3 regions of the Leptolyngbya subtilissima AS-A7 genome follow, and region 3 is predicted to be linked to each of the others. Evidence: riboswitches for the same ligand, from Rfam matches in the RefSeq annotation. Region 3 holds a riboswitch; each other region holds the start of a gene.
What was found. A riboswitch is a leader RNA that binds a small molecule or an ion and turns the genes downstream of it on or off. The one in region 3 is predicted to bind cyclic di-AMP.
Positions count from the first base shown of each region.

Region 1: another riboswitch for cyclic di-AMP. It lies ahead of ntrB (nitrate ABC transporter permease); the one in region 3 lies ahead of NC979_RS03135 (SLC13 family permease).
Region 2: another riboswitch for cyclic di-AMP. It lies ahead of NC979_RS01520 (universal stress protein); the one in region 3 lies ahead of NC979_RS03135 (SLC13 family permease).

Region 1 is NZ_JAMPKY010000001.1:955,209-960,515, forward strand. It holds gene NC979_RS04310 (helix-turn-helix domain-containing protein) at 1-139, opposite strand, end outside; gene NC979_RS04315 (hypothetical protein) at 257-505, shown strand; gene NC979_RS04320 (ABC transporter ATP-binding protein) at 545-1,387, opposite strand; gene NC979_RS04325 (ABC transporter substrate-binding protein) at 1,503-2,909, opposite strand; gene ntrB (nitrate ABC transporter permease) at 3,046-3,894, opposite strand; cyclic di-AMP (ydaO/yuaA leader) riboswitch at 3,992-4,151, opposite strand; gene queC (7-cyano-7-deazaguanine synthase QueC) at 4,583-5,269, shown strand.
Region 2 is NZ_JAMPKY010000001.1:312,406-317,712, reverse strand. It holds gene NC979_RS01535 (aspartate carbamoyltransferase catalytic subunit) at 1-98, opposite strand, end outside; gene NC979_RS01530 (hypothetical protein) at 97-753, shown strand; gene NC979_RS01525 (universal stress protein) at 944-1,465, opposite strand; gene NC979_RS01520 (universal stress protein) at 1,696-2,271, opposite strand; cyclic di-AMP (ydaO/yuaA leader) riboswitch at 2,370-2,531, opposite strand; gene NC979_RS01515 (aldo/keto reductase) at 2,856-3,821, opposite strand; gene NC979_RS01510 (peroxiredoxin) at 3,985-4,536, shown strand; gene speE (polyamine aminopropyltransferase) at 4,845-5,307, shown strand, end outside.
Region 3 is NZ_JAMPKY010000001.1:685,032-690,338, reverse strand. It holds gene NC979_RS03145 (2-isopropylmalate synthase) at 1-738, opposite strand, end outside; gene NC979_RS03140 (hypothetical protein) at 1,067-2,005, opposite strand; gene NC979_RS03135 (SLC13 family permease) at 2,629-3,966, opposite strand; cyclic di-AMP (ydaO/yuaA leader) riboswitch at 4,073-4,225, opposite strand; gene NC979_RS03130 (glycosyltransferase family 2 protein) at 4,278-5,307, opposite strand, start outside.

The DNA of each region.
Region 1 (5,307 bases), 270 kb from region 3:
TCTCTGCGGTGGGGTCACGTTCTTCGTGGAACCACTTGTAGATAGCCGATCGCTGCAAACCCATTTTGACGGCGAGGCTATTTTGGCTAATGCCGTACTGCGTGAGGACTTCCCGTAGCGCTTTTCCTGCTCTTCCCATGCCCCCATCGTCCCAAAGGAGCAGAGCATCGTAAATGTAATCGCAAGAGATGACATGGGATGCGCAGATGCTATATGATGCACTTGTCATCTTAAGCGATTACATAAAGGTGTCCTTATGCCGCAAGCGTTTATTCCTTCGGTCTTGTCCAATCCCGCTCTGCAAGTCACCATCGAACCCGCTGCTGAGCCGGGGCGCGAGGTCATTCGCATCTTGGTCATCGGCAGCACCCACGGCGTTGAGCGCATCCTCCACGAACTCTATCGCCTCGGTTTTGCCGAAGTGCGCGAGTGGAGCAAGCCCCAACCCACCGGGCGCATCAACGAAATCATGCGCGTACTCACCCGCTACGTGTTAGCGGAGTAGAGCGAGTGGGTTGAGGTCAGCGTTTCCTTTTCGACGTCCCTAGCTCATTTGCTCAAAGTAGCTGTCGAGAAACCCTAGGGCATGGTTGCGGAGTTCAAAGTACTCTTTGGATTCGCGCAGGGCAGTGCGATCGCGCGGGTGCTTAAACGGCACCTCCAAAATTTCGCCAATGTGGGCATTGGGGCCATTGGTCATCATCACAATGCGATCGGCCATATAGATAGCCTCATCCACATCGTGGGTAATCATCATCACCGCCTGAGGGTTGCGCTCCCAGATATCCAACACCTGGCGCTGAAGGTGGCCACGGGTAAGAGCATCGAGAGCACCAAAGGGTTCATCCATCAGCAGCATCTTAGGCCGAATCGCCAGGGCGCGGGCAATGCCGACCCGCTGCTTCATACCGCCCGACAGCTCGTCAGGGTATTTCAAGGCTGCGTCGGTGAGGTTGACCATCGCCAGGTGTTCTTCGACCAGATCAGTGCGATCGCGGGGAGAAAGATGGTCGCACACTTCATTCACCGCCAGCCGCACATTCTCGCGCACTGTCAGCCAGGGTAGCAGCGAATAGTTTTGAAACACCATCATGCGATCGGCCCCTGGCTTTTTGATTGGTTTCCCTTCCAAAAACACCCCGCCTGAGGTGGCTTGCTCTAGGCCGCTGACAATCTTGAGCAGCGTCGATTTGCCACAGCCCGAGTGGCCAATAATAGCGATAAATTCGTTGGCGCCGACGGTGAGGTTGATGTTGTCGAGCACGACTGTGGGGTCGCCACCAGCGCTAGGGTAAGCCTTTACCAGGTCTTGAATGACCAAAAAATCGGTTCCAAGCTCAGCCTGCCGTTGCTCAGAGGGCTGTGAGTATTGACTTGACTTGACCATGGTTTTCTCCTGAATATTGCATCTAGAGCAAGGAAGACTGTTTGCGGGGCAGCGGGCTTAGCGTAGGGGGCCGGTTTAAAGATCTTGACATGTCAGCCCTTCAACCAGCCATCTCTCACCCCATATAGATCCGCTGGGGACGGTTAGCGCGAATCTCAAACCCGTTTAAATAGCCCACTGGGTCGCTGGGGTCATAAGCAAGACCGTCGATGAATAGCTCCCCAGGTTCTACCTTGTAGTCATCTGCTGGGCACTCAATGCCCATTTCCCCGGCGATATCTCGATATAAATCGGTGCGCCAGGCCTGCTTAGCTTTGGCTTCCGCATCGGCTGGAAACTCCTCGATTTGCCCCCAGCGGGTGGCCTGGGTCATCAGCCAGATTGACTGGGACTGCCACATAAAGGTGGAATGGTCGCCAGCTGGATGAGGCAGGTTCTCGGGCATTTTAAAGAAGACGGTGCTATCTGGCATTTGAAAAGTGCGATCTTTGCCATCAAAACCGCCGTAGTTGTAGTTACCCACCAAGGCAGGTTCCGTAAATTTAGGCTTTGCCCCAGTAAATGATCGAGCCGAGATAATCTCTGCGACTTCGGTGCGATTGGCCGGGTCGTCGCAGTAGCGGCAGGCCTCGATCATCGCCTTGACGAGGGAGCGGTAGGTTTTAGGATTTTCGTTGATGAAATCTTCCATCACCGCCAGCACCCGGTCGGGGTGCCCCTGCCACACCTCTTTGCCGTGGGCAAAGGTAAAGCCGACATCCTCGTTGCCGGTGATGGCGCGAGTATTCCACGGCTCGGCTACCATGTAAGCCTGCATGGCCCCAATGCGAATATTGGAGACCATCTGCGGCGGCGGACTGATAATGATGCGGAACGTTTCTACCGGGTCAACCCCTGCCGCTGCTGAGATGTAGCGAATGAAGTATTCGTAGATAGCTGAACTAAGCACCGCGGCCCAGACCTTTTGAGATGTGGGTATGCTGTCAAAATAGCCCCGAAAATCGCGACCAAAGGCCTCCAGATCGCCATTATATTCCCGCCAGGGGCGCAGGCCATAATCCCACATGGCGCGGTTCATGGTCATGGCGTTGCCGTGTCGGTGAATGGTCAGGGCCGCACACATGGGAGCCTGGGGAGCACCCTCGGCTCCAACGCGAGCATTGGTGACGGCCCCAGAGACTACCGGGGATGCGTCAAGCCGCCCAAAGATGACGGCATCGCGGGAGGTGCCCCAGCTGGCCTCGCGGTTGAGGGCAACCGTCAGCCCGTATTTGTGAAAAAAGCCCTTGGCCTGGGCGATCGCAAACGGAGCGCAGTCATTAACGGGCACATAGCCCACCTTAATGTGGGACCGCTCTAAACTGGCCGGGTCAACCACCTGCTCAACGTTGGCGGCCTGAGCCGCCCCGCCGCTAGGTGATGGACTGCTCGATCGCAGCGCCTGACTACAGGCCGAAGCCGCTAGCCCCGCCGTAAACCCAGCCGCCCCTTGCAAGAGCGATCGCCGGTTGATCATCGTCATGGCTTTAATCCTTGTTGTCTGTGAAGTGTCAGAAGGGATTGGACTGACCAGCCGCGTTTGGCTGCCTACTCAAAACCTGCTTTTTAAAGAACTTGCTCAGCAGTGAACTGAGAGGTTTTGCCAGTTAGCTTGAAGGCTACATAGCTTTGGCAGGACGGTGGGTTGCCCAGCGCTCGAGCAGAGTGATGCCGTAGTCCAACACTAGGCCGGTGAGACCAATAACAACCACCGCCAAAAATACCGAGCTAAGGCTGAGCCGGTTCCATTCATCCCAAATAAAGAAGCCAATACCAATGCCGCCAGTGAGCATTTCAACTGCCACAATTACCAGCCAGGCGATCCCCAAGCTCAGCCGCAAACCCGTGAAAATATAAGGTAGGCTGGCTGGCCAAATAATCTTAGTCATCTGCCGCCAGCGGGGCATTTCTAGCACCTGCGCCACGTCTAAATAATCTTTAGGAACGCTGGCCACACCCAGGGCGGTGTTGATCACCGTTGGCCACAGGGAAGTGATAAAAATTACGAAAATAGCCGATGGATTGGCCAGGTTAAAGATTGATAGGGCAATGGGCAACCAGGCCACCGGAGACACCGGGCGAAACAGCTGCACGATGGGGTTGATGGCCATCATGGCGCGGGGCGATAGACCAATCCAAAAGCCGACTGGAATGGCCACTAGCGTGCCTAACAAAAACCCCAGCAGCACCCGCCGCAAACTGGCCAGCAGCAGCCAACCAATGCCCAAATTGCCCGGCCCGCGCCGGAAAAAGGGATTAAAGATGTAGTCGAGGTTGGCCATAAACGCTTGCCCAGGAGTAGGCATCAGCGTGGTGAAAAATGTGGCGACCACCCACCAAACCAGCAGCACGACGAGAAACGCGATCGCCGGTAAGACAATCCTTTCCAACGGAAAGCGAAATGGCGGCTTGACAGACTTGGTCTGCCCCGAACGGGCAGCCGCACGGGTGCGCAACTTGGGCTGCATGAAACACTCCTAGAGGCTAATCATGGACAGCGAACAAGCCGTGTTAACACGACTTAGGACACTGAAACAGCCAAACATTAGTAAAAATGCTGACGATTCAATCTCCCCTCAATGCCGACGAGGTTAGCTGACGGGCTAGGACTGAGAGATGTCCTCTTCCGATTACCCTCAATTTGGGTATTAAGAACTCGGAAATACGCCCCTTTACTGGTTCCCCCGCTCTTGCATACCCAGACACTTAAAGGCAAAAACCTAAAGACACAGGGTTAGCAGACTAGGCTGACTTGTTCGATTTACTGAGTTTAAGCGTAAGAATCTGAGCCTGTCAACTAGAAACTTAGCAGCACTCAATGTATCTATCCTAGGTAAAGAGCTGTTTTCTCTCAATAGCTTGACTTCTCCCTATTTAAAGGTGCAATGGAAATTAGCTCATGACTTATTTTGTTAACAATAATGATTCGTCAGCGCCAAACATTTGCTATAAGTAATGACTTATTGCTTAAAGAAGCACAGACTTTAATGCACTTAACATGAGTAATTACCTATTGATTGAAGGGACAAAGATTCCAGCAGAACGCAGTCATCTGTCGGTACTAGAAACCCAAAATCCATAGGTTTTTGAGCAGCGTTGGGCTATTCTAGCTACCGTACAAATGGGTACCTAGTCGCTCCGGTCTTCATTTGCCCTATGGCTCAGTCAAGCGTTACTTCTAAAGCCATTGTGCTGCTCTCGGGTGGTCTCGATTCGGCTACGGCCGCTGCCCAGGCGATCGCCGATGGCTATGACCTGGTGGCGCTGTCGTTTAACTACGGCCAGCGGCACCAGCGCGAGCTAGAGGCGGCGAAGGCTGTGGCGAAGCATTTTGCGATCGCAGACCACCACTTCATTGATGTCGACCTGGCCCAGTGGGGCGCGTCTTCTCTCACTGACCTAGCCCAGCCGCTGCTCCAGGAAGGCCTTGACGCGGGCATTCCCTCCACCTACGTACCGGGGCGCAACACGGTGTTTATTGCCCTGGCTTTGGCCTTGGCCGAAGCCAAGGGGGCCGAGGCGATCTACCTGGGCATCAACGCGGTGGATTATTCTGGCTACCCCGACTGTCGGCCTGAATATCTGGCCGCCTTTCAGCAGTTAGCTCAGCTCTCCTCAAAGGCGGGGCTAGAAGGTCATGCCCCCAAACTGGTTGCGCCTTTGGTGGTGGATTCTAAAGCAGATATTGTGCGTCGAGCGGTGGCTCTGGGAGTGCCGATCGAGCAAACCTGGTCGTGCTACCAGGGTGGTGCGGAGCCCTGTGGGCGGTGTGACTCTTGCCGTATTCGCGATCGCGCCTTAGTAGAAGCAGGCTATCCCCAGCTCGCCACCTCTACTGGCTAAAGACAGGTTCAACCGGGCGGGTACACCTTTGGCCTGCT
Region 2 (5,307 bases), 370 kb from region 3:
CAAAAGCTCACCGCCGTTTCCATCACCGTTTCAAACTCCGCCGCCGTAAAATCAGCCAGCGACAGCACGTGTCGTCGATTCCAGGAAGCACTTGCCATGGTCCGTTGTCCCAACCCCGTTCAATACCGTCCCCACCATACCCGGCCCGGGGCCTCAAGGATGATCTTCGGGATGATTTCTCTAGCGCTGCTGGCTCTGCTGGGGGGGTGCGTGGAGAATGAGGCCGAGTCAGGAATAGCCGCGTCAACCCCTACCCAATCGACTGCCAGCCCTAGCCCCAGCGAACCACTGGGCAAGGAAAGCTCAGGCCCCATGGTAACCTTGCCTGACCCCACCAATGAGCTTGTCGCTGCCAATCGCCTGATGCAGGCCAAGGCCCGACGGCTAGTCGTGCCTGCCGACCCAGTCGCCGTGGACCTCTACACCCTCGACGATCGCTGCGAAGGCTACCAAACTGAGCCCATTCAGGTACCCCGCCAGCAGAGCATGGAGAACACCGTTGCCCTAATCATGGCCGAGCAGGTAACTCCAGAGCTGACCCTCTCGGGCTACCGCACCAGCTTTAACCCAGAAACCAACACCGTTACCATCGACCTGCGAGTGGCCCGCGACTCGCGCCGAGTGCTGCAATCGCTGTCGGTATGTGAGCAAAAGGCCCTGCTGGGCAGCCTACGAGAAACCCTGATCAATCAGCCCGATTGGCGAATTGAGGCTGTGACGTTTACTAACCGGGGCAACCCCCTAGTGCTGTAAATCTCCAGCTTTAAACAACAGCACGTCCGTCCAGCAGATCCGCGTAGGGCAAGTAGCCTTAACTTGAGCTGAAGCTTTTATTAGCTACAAAGTTTCAACTTCCCAACACCTATACCAATTTAGGTATCCGTCTTATTTCCCCAATACTAATTGTTTGGAGGTGTTGTATTGGCAGCTAAAAAACTCCGGCTCAGGCAGGTTCAGAGGCTTTAGAGAAAAGTTCAACCTCTTGACTGCTATCGTTGGGCACCAATAGGGTTGGACAAGAAGCATGCTTTGACACATAGTCACTCGTGCTGCCCATTACGAGTTTTTTCAAGCCCTTTTTGCCGCTGCTGCCCATCACAATTACGTCGGCGCCCCAGGTTTTAGCGAGCTGACAGATAAACGAGCCAGGCTCGGACATTTCACAAATAAAATCTGCTGAGACATCTCGTTTTAGAGCCTCAGCGCGCAACTGTTCTAGCCATTGTTTAGTCTCTTGAGCTCGCTGTAGCCGGGCAGCCTCCTCTTCGTGCTGCATATTAGTAGGGCTTTGCAGGCCTACTCCAGCATCAATCAGCTTCCCCAGGTTGTCGTGGGAGCTGATATTGAGGCTGTGAACCAGTTGTAGCTGCCCTTGGGAAGACTGGGCTAACCCCAGGGCATAGTCAAAAACGCGATCGGAGGCGGCAGTGCGATCGAGGGCCACCAGAATCTTTTGATAGCTCACAGTTTCTTCCTCAAGAATATAGGTGGCGAAGTTGCTTAGAACGTCTAATGGAGCTGCTCAAGTGGGGGTAGACACGATCGCCCCACCATCACCCAAGAACAAATCGTGGCTATGACACCTAGATCAGCAACATAGGTTTTTAGGGGCATAGCGAACCCTAACCAAATAGGACGGCTCCACGGTTGAAGGTCCAATGCCTAGTGCTGATCTACGTCGACGAGGTGCTCAATTTACTTGGGTAGCCCCAGTACAGAGCACGGGGTCTGAGAATCTAGCTGCTGCACCAAGCGGTGCTTGGTGTTGTGACAACCCACCAGTAGCACTTCAGCCCCGATCTCCTTGGCTACCTGGCTAAGCTCGGTCGCAACCTGACCTACCCGCAGGTGGGCGTTGAGTGAGCCGCGCCATTCACTGGCCAAGCAGCGAGCCTGCCACAGAATGCGATCGGCATTGGCAATGGTTTTAGGGCGAGTTTTATCGACAACATAGACGACATGCACTAGCACAGGGTTAGGCTTAGCCAAACGGGTTTGATGAGCTACGCATAGGGCCAGATCGAGGGCTGCCTGGCTATGGGCTGAGCCACTGTATCCGACCACAAAATTGATCGTTTGCTCGTCTGTATTGGGGCCTGTAACAGGCGGTTTCGGCCGCAGTAATAAAACAATATTCTTTGCGAGATCGCGACGACCTAGGGCCGCCTCTAAACGCATAATCATGGGCTTGATTGCCGCCTCGGGAGAGACCTGAGGTGCATTCAGAAATGGCTGCCTTGATGGGGCAGTGGTGCGCGATTTGAGCTGCATGAGACCCTCCTGGAGCCTAGTCATGAACAGCGAACAAGCCGTGTTAACACGACTTAGGACACTGAAACAATCAACGCATTAGCGTAAATGGTGATAGTTCAGTCTCCCTCAACGCCGACGAGGTTAGCTGACGGGCTAGGGTTGAGAGATACCCTTTTCCGATTACCCTTCATGGGGGTTTGAGAACTCGGAAACACGCCCCTTTACTGGTTCCCCCGCTCTAGCCCCCTGGAGGCGACTAGATTAGGCTGACTTGTTCGACTTCTAAATTGTAGAAGGGAAAAATGAAAACCGTCAACACAATCCTTGCGTTATGTGACTATTTGTATCTCGCGATACACCTGGGCAATAAAACAATAGTTTTTTATTTTTTGGGTGAATTTACTGACACAAAATAAAGCGCAAATCAAGATAAAAAATATTCTTAAGAAAACCATTTATTTCTGATTGAACATCTTCCGTTAGAAGGATTCTTTGGCTTTGAAGTGGTAGAGGATAGGTCGCGATCGCAGCCTATCCCCCCCGTCAGGCCTAGCGATACCCCTGGGGCCACTGGCCCAATCGCAGCCTAGCCTCCTTTGGACCTAGCGCTTGTTCTGAGTCAGCTGAGCCAGCTGGTCGACTTCATCTACAGCCAGTTGCCAACCCAATGCCCCAGCGTTTTGAGCGGCCTGGTGAACATTTTTAGCGCCTGGGATGGGCAGCACATTGCCCTGGGCCACTAGCCAGTTGAGGGCCACTTGGGCAGGGGTACGTTCATGCTTTTCGCCGATTGTTTGAAGTGCCTGAATAACAGGCTTGAGTTTGGTTAGGCTCTCCTGGCTAAAGCTAGGACTGATACGTCTGGCACCAGCGGGTTTGAGGTCAGTTTCAGGAGTGTATTTGCCGGTGAGTAACCCTTGGGCCAGGGGGCTGTAGGCCAGAATAGTGATGCCCAGTTCCCGTGCCGCTTCCATCACGCCATTGGTTTCAATTTTGCGGTTGAGCAGCGAGTACTGCACCTGGTTAACGGCGAGGGGAATGCCCCATTCAGCTAAATAACCGTGGGCCTGGCGCATCTGACTGGCCGGGTAGTTGCTCACTCCGACGGCACCAATGCGGCCCTGCTTCACCTCTGCTGCTAGGGCTTGCATGAGGTCTTTTTGGCTAAGCAAAAAGCTCAGCGGTGAGTGCACTTGGTAGAGCGCTACCGAGGGCACCTGAAGGCGATCGAGGCTGGCGGCCAGCGCATCTACCACCGACTGCTGAGAAAATCGCCAGGGCAGCGGGAAGTACTTGGTAGCAATCACAGCCTGCTGAGGACGCTGCTGCATAAACTGACCCAGCAACCGCTCTGACTTGCCAAAACCGTAGATTTCAGCAGTGTCAAACAGAGTCAGGCCAGCGTCGAGACAAGCCTCAAAGGCGGCGTGCAGGTCGCTGTCGCTATAGGCTTTACCGTAATCCCAAAACAGGGAGTCGCCCCAGGCCCAGGTACCTACCCCCAATGCCGGTACAGTGGGGCCATTGGGACCGAGGGTAATGGTTTGTAGGTCAGTAGTTAGAGGCATCGTAAAAGTTCCTTGAAGGGAGCGGTAGCTGGCATAGGATGAAGACAGCAATATTGTAAACTTTGGTTAAAAAGCTTTCGGAAATCTCTAGCGATCGGATGATTTGGAGCTTGATTGGTCCCGTTTTTTCCATTAATTTTCTATTCCCCAGGACTGGATTTTTATGAATCGCCGTCGCTTACTTCAGGCCGTGTTGTGTCTTTGTCTGGCCTGGCTGAGCTGGGTAATATCTCCCGCCCCGGCTTTAGCCCTGGGGGGTACCCAGATATCCCTGGGGGAGCCCGCTCCAGAATTTACCCTGCCAACCAATGCTGGCGATGGGGAAATGTCGTTGGCTGACTTTCGCGACCAGTGGGTAGTGCTGTATTTTTACCCCCGTGACTTTACTTCGGGTTGCACCATTGAGGCCCAGCGCTTTGAGCGCGACATTGCTGAATACAAAGCCCGCAATGCTCAGGTGATTGGCGTTAGTGCCGATAGTGTTGAGTCCCACGCCGAGTTTTGCGATTCGGAGGGGTTAGAGTTTCCGCTGCTGTCTGACCCAAAAGGAACGGTGAGTAAAGCCTACGGCTCATGGCTAGGAGCAATGTCGCTGCGGCACACCTACATCATTGGCCCCGACGGCACGATGCGGGCTCGCTTTTTAGGGGTGCAGCCAGTGATTCACAGCCAAGAGGTGCTGGCAACGCTGGATGAGTTGCAGCAGGAGGTGTAGGGGAATAGGTGGCCTAGCCTCTTGGTTGGGCCGGGGTTAGAGTCAGTCCCCACAATTCTTTGCAGTCTACAGGGCTGAGAGTACGGGTGGCGCGAAGGAAGGCCTTGAGACGGTAGGCCTTATCTTTTGGAGCGCGATTGCTCCCCAACAACTTGTGATCTGCCCGACAGGCAAAAACGCCCTTGGGGGTCTACACCATTACAAGATCCCTAAGGCAGCGCCTCGCACTGCCCTGGGGAAATAGACTCTGAAACAGTGATACAGTAGTCGATCTTTGTTTTGGGCCAACTCTAAGGGGGAAAGGGCGCATGAATTCGCTCGGACGACATATTTTGGTTGAGTTCTTTGGCTGCTCGTCAGACATTCTCAACGACGTACCGTTGATTGAGAGCAGCATGGTGGGGGCTGCTGCCGACGCCGGAGCCACGGTAATTAGCTCAGTGTTTCACCATTTTTCGCCCTTTGGGGTGTCAGGGGTAGTGGTGATTCAAGAAAGTCACTTGGCCATCCACACCTGGCCTGAGTACCGCTATGCGGCGGTCGATCTGTTTACCTGCGGCGACACCGTCAACCCCTGGATCTCCTTCGACAAGCTCAAGGTCGCTTTCAAGGCCGACTACGGCTCGGCTCTAGAGATGAACCGCGGCCAGCTCGAACTGCTGGAGCGCATCGACGTTGACCTGGGTGAGCTGCGCGACGAGATCACCAACAAGCTGGTGACCCCAAAACAGAGCCGCAGCGTCTGGTTTACCGACAAGAACGACGATATTG
Region 3 (5,307 bases):
ATTGCCGGCTCGCTCGCCGATGCCGTTGATAGTGCATTCGAGCTGGCGCGCCCCAGCCTTCACCGCTTCAAGAAAGTTGGCCACCGCCAGGCCCAAGTCGTTGTGGCCGTGGACGGAGATTACGGCTTGATCAATGTTGGGCACGTTGGCTTTGATGCCGCGAATCAGGTCGCCAAATTCACTCGGCGTCAGGTAGCCGACGGTGTCGGGGATATTGACGGTGGTGGCCCCAGCGGCGATCGCCGCCTCCAGCACCTGGTACAAAAACTCGGGGTCAGAGCGGCCCGCGTCTTCGGGCGAAAACTCGACATCGTTGGTGAAGGTCTTGGCGTAGGCCACCATCTCGGGAGCGATCGCCAGCACCTCTTCACGGCTCTTACGCAGCTTGTACTCCATGTGGATGTCGGAGGTGGCGAGGAACGTGTGAATGCGTCCCTTTGCGGCGGGCTTAATCGCTTCTCCGGCCCGCTCAATGTCGCCCTTGGTGGCACGGGCCAAGCCGCAGATGGTGGGGCCGTTTTCTGTACCGACTTCTCGGGCAATCTTCTGCACCGCCTCGAAATCGCCAGGACTGGCAAAGGGGAACCCGGCTTCGATGATGTCAACCCCTAGCCGCGCCAACTGTTTCGCAATCACCAGCTTCTCTTCGACATTGAGGGTGGCCCCAGGAGACTGCTCGCCGTCCCGCAGAGTGGTGTCAAAGATTAAGATGCGATCGTGGCTAGGCGGGTTGCTCATGGTGACTCCCACTGAGTAGACGGCAAGTGCTAAATCGACGGTAGATTTTTTCCGGAAGCTAGCTACCGACAAGTGATCCGGCTCCGGAGCAGATCAGGCAAATGTATCGGTTCTAACTATTCTACCGGCACAAAGTCGGAATCGCTACGACTTAGCCCTAAACTTTTTGAGCGATCGCTGACACAGCCGCTGCTTCTAGACATTTTTGCCAGAGGACTTCTAACCCCTTTAGAAACAGGACTCCCGTGCTGGTCGATCGCGATCGAACCGGCACGGGAGTCCTATGTGAGTAACAGGTTGGCCCTAGAGCTCTGCTAACTGGAGAGCGTTAGTCTCTCCAAGTCTCAGCTTGCATTCTCAGGACTTGGTTGACGCTATTGATGTAGCCCTGGTCATCCATGAGGTCACTGCTGATGTAGCCCTGGTTGATAGCAGCTTCAACGATGTTTTGACCCTCGGCAGTGCCGTGGCGCGCTTTATAAACCGAGTAGCCTTCATCGCTGCCGGCGTCTAGCTCGCCCCTAACGGCCATGTAAGCCAGTTGGAACGGGCTCACGAGATCGCTGGAGAGAGATGCGCCCATGCCGGTGCCCATGCTGTCAAACTCAGCGCTGGGCGCAGAGGTTTGCCCAGGAGTCCGCATCTGCCCAGAATTCGGCGATTGTCTGGGGACTTGGTTGCCCGGAGTTTCGTTGGGGTAAGCTTCCGGACTCTGCCCAGGTACTCGCTCAGGCGCTTGGGTAGGAGCCTGTCCAGGATTTTGGCCCTGACGAGGAGTTTGCATTTGTCCAGGATTTTGGCCCTGCCCAGAGTTCGGAGACTGTCTGGGGACTTGGTTGCCCGGAGTTTCATTGGGGTAAGCTTCTGGACTTTGCCCAGGTACCCGCTCAGGCGCTTGGGTAGGAGCCTGTCCAGGATTTTGGCCCTGACGAGGAGTTTGCATTTGTCCAGGAGTTTGGCCCTGGCGAGGAGTTTGCATCTGCCCAGGATTCTGGCCCTGGCGAGGGGTTTGAGTTTGTCTAGGAACTTGGTTACCCGGAGTTTCATTGGGGTAAGCTTCTGGACTTTGCCCAGGTACCCGCTCAGGCGCTTGGGTGGGAGCCTGCCCAGGATTTTGACCCTGGCGAGGAGTTTGCATTTGCCCAGGAGTTTGGCCCTGACTGGGGGTTTGAGACTGCAAGGTCCCGTGGGTATCGGCCAAAACAGCAGGCGCAACTGCCCCTGCTAGAAAGAGTGCTGAAATCGTTCCTATGGATAGTCTTTTCATGACGGACCTCAAGTTTGGATCTTGTACAAGATTCGCGATGGCTTTTTGACGGCAAAAGAATCTTGGCTTGTGACCCAGAATTCTGCGCCTCTTACTTTTTTGATGGTTCTTTCTAAGCTGAGAAGGTTTGAGCCTAGAAAGACAGATCGAAAAAGCGAGAGATTAAACTCTAAGCTTCACAAGCTCTCAATCCAACCTAAGGATAATTTTATAAAGTGAAGTCGCTCGCAAGGAAGAGATGATCCCCCTAAATTTGATAGATCTACATTTAGACCAAAAACCATAAAAAAATCATTCGCTTACCAAAAAACGGCGATCGCTGATAAGGGTTGTGCGATCGCCCTAAAAGCATCTACCCCTCGACAGGATCTTAGAATAACTGTTAGCTGCTAGGGCTAAATTGACTCTCCTGTAGATAATTCACACCTTCATAAGGAGAGGCTTTTGTTCTGAGCACAGATAAATTTTCTCGATAGAGTTCTACCATTTGATACTTCTTAAAGCTGCAAAAGTAAGAGTGCATCACATAGCGGAGTAACGCACCCTTAATACAGTTAGCTGCCTGTAAACGATCACTCGGCTCGGCTCTAGCCCACAGATAGAATTGCTCTGGGTCGAGCCACCTACAGCAGGAATCGAATGCCCACGTAGGCGCTGATAGTAATCAACTGTAGCGCCATGATCGGCAGGCCGTAGTTCAGAAACTGTCGAAACGAAATCGGCTTGCCGTGCTGTTCAGCAATCCCCGCCGCCACAATGTTTGACGATGCGCCGACCAGGGTGCCGTTGCCGCCCAGGGTAGCGCCAAACATCATGGCCGCAAACAGAGGCAAAATCTCGGGCGAGATCTGTCCGGCGAAGTCGGGCGACAGCAGCTCCGGCCCGGCCAAATTGACGTTGACCAAGTATTCCTTCAGCAAGGGCACCATCGCCACCACCAGGGGAATGTTGGGAATCAGGCTGGAGAGAATGCCGGTGACAAACAACAGCAGCATCGAGCCTAGGGCAATGTTCTTGCCAATTACGATCCCCAGCAGCCCTGAGGCCGAGCTGATCACCCCGGTTTCTTGCAGGCCGCCAATCAGCACAAAGACGCTCATGAAGAAGATCAGCGTGCTCCAGTCGACATCGCGCAGAATGTTGTGCACGGTGTCGATGCCGCTGTGGTGGGTGAGCAGCAGGCAGAGAGCGGCCCCCAGTAGGGCGATCGCAGGGGGAGAGACTGGCACTGGCAGGCTTTCGCCTACCACAAATAGCCCTAGTACCAGGGCCACAATCAGGCCACCCAGGGCCAGCATCCGGGGATGGTTGATGACCGGATGAGGTAGGTGGTCGAGGTCATCCAGCTTTTTATTCCAGGTGTTGGGAAAGAGGATGGGCAGCATGAAGACGATAGTGGCGATCGCCACTACGCCCCCCAGACTGAGCTTGGTGAGATATTCCAAAAAGCTCATGTTGATCGCGTCGCCCACAATGAAGGTGGCCGGGTCGCCCACCAGGGTGAGCAGACCGGCGCTGTTGGCCACAAACACCATCAAGATCAGCAGGGGCACGAAGTTGATGTTGAGCTCTGCCGCCATAGGCGGAATCAGCGGCGCCAGCAGCATGACGGTAGTGGCGTTGGGCAGCATGGCGCAGACCGGGGTGGTAATAGCCACAATGCCCAGCAGCAGCCGCTTGCCCTCCCCACGGGCCATAATCACCATTTGGGTAGCTAAATATTCAAAAATCTTGGTGGGTTCAAAAGCCCGCACCATCACCATCACCCCAAAAAACAGCGCCAGGGTGGCGTGGCTGTTGCCGATGTAGCCAATGGCTTGCTCAAGAGTCAGCACATGAAAAAATATCAGCAGCATTGCGCCCAAGAGAGCCGCAACGGTGAGGTGCATGTGCTCGGTGGCGATTAGGGCCAATACCCCAAAAAAGACCACCGATGCGGTGATCTCAGACCAGGTTTCCATAGCCTGTCTCCTGTTGTGGTGCTAAACGAAACCCTTAGACAAAACCTTTATCGAGGGTGTTAACTATCCTAGGAGAACTATGGATAGCGTTAGAAAAAGCTTCCAGATGTTCTCTCCCAAGGCCGACGGAGTTAGCTGACGGGCGAGAGGTGAGAGAGCCCCTTCTCTGGCGATGCGTTTCGCCCTGAGATAACCCCAAAAGTTGGTTCCTCCGCATCAGATCGCTCTCAACGAGCGCTGACTTAGGCCGCGTAACCATTGAATTGACTGCGAATTTGGCACATCTGCCCGAAATCAACAATCTGTAAGGCCTAGGGGCCGCTGGTTCCGGGGTTAACAGGAAGGGCCAACCCTGGGGATGAAGCATTGCTGACCACCTCACGCACCCGGTAGATGGGGCGCTGCTGCGATTCGTGGTAGGTGCGCATGAGCAGTTCGGCCAGCAGGCCAAAGCTAAACAGCTGAATGCCCGCCAGCACCAGCACGACGACCAGCACCAGCAAGGGGCGATCGCCAATATCCTGACCAGCCAAAATCTTCACCAGGGTGAGATAAATTCCCAAGGCAACGCCCAACGCCATCGACGCTAGCCCCAGGCTGCCAAAGACATGCATGGGCCGGGTAAGAAACTTCTTCATAAAGTAGACGGTAAGCATGTCCATTACCACACGCAGGGTGCGGCCCAGACCATATTTGCTGGTGCCAAAGCGGCGGGCGTGGTGGGTGACGGGCATCTCGGTAATGCGAGCCCCTTCGATAAAGGCCAGGGCAGGCAAAAAGCGGTGCAGTTCGCCATAGAGGTTGAGGTCACGGATCACCTCGGCCCGGTAGGCTTTGAGGGAGCAGCCATAGTCGTGCAGCTCAACCCCTGTGACACCGGCAATCAACCAGTTGGCAATTTTGGAGGGAATTAGCCGGGTGAAGGTGTTGTCTTGGCGGTTTTTGCGCCAGCCGCTGACTAGGTCGTAGCCCTCGTTGAGGCGATCGAGCAGACGGGGAATGTCGGCGGGGTCGTTTTGCAGATCGCCATCCATGGTGATGACGATTTGACCCCGGGAATGGTCAAACCCGGCGGCCATGGCGGCGGTTTGGCCGTAGTTGCGGCGTAAGATCACGGCGCGCAGCTGGGGATATTGCTGGGCTAGCTCTCGTAGGCGATCGCTCGATCCGTCGGTGGAGCCATCGTCTACCCCCAAAATTTCGTAGCTGTAGCCCAGCCCATCAAGCGCCCCGGCGATCGCCGCCACTAAGGCGGGTAAGCTCTCGTACTCGTTGTACACCGGCACCACCACCGAAATGTCGACGGGGGCCACGAGGGCCGGCAGTGCAGAAACTGAGGGG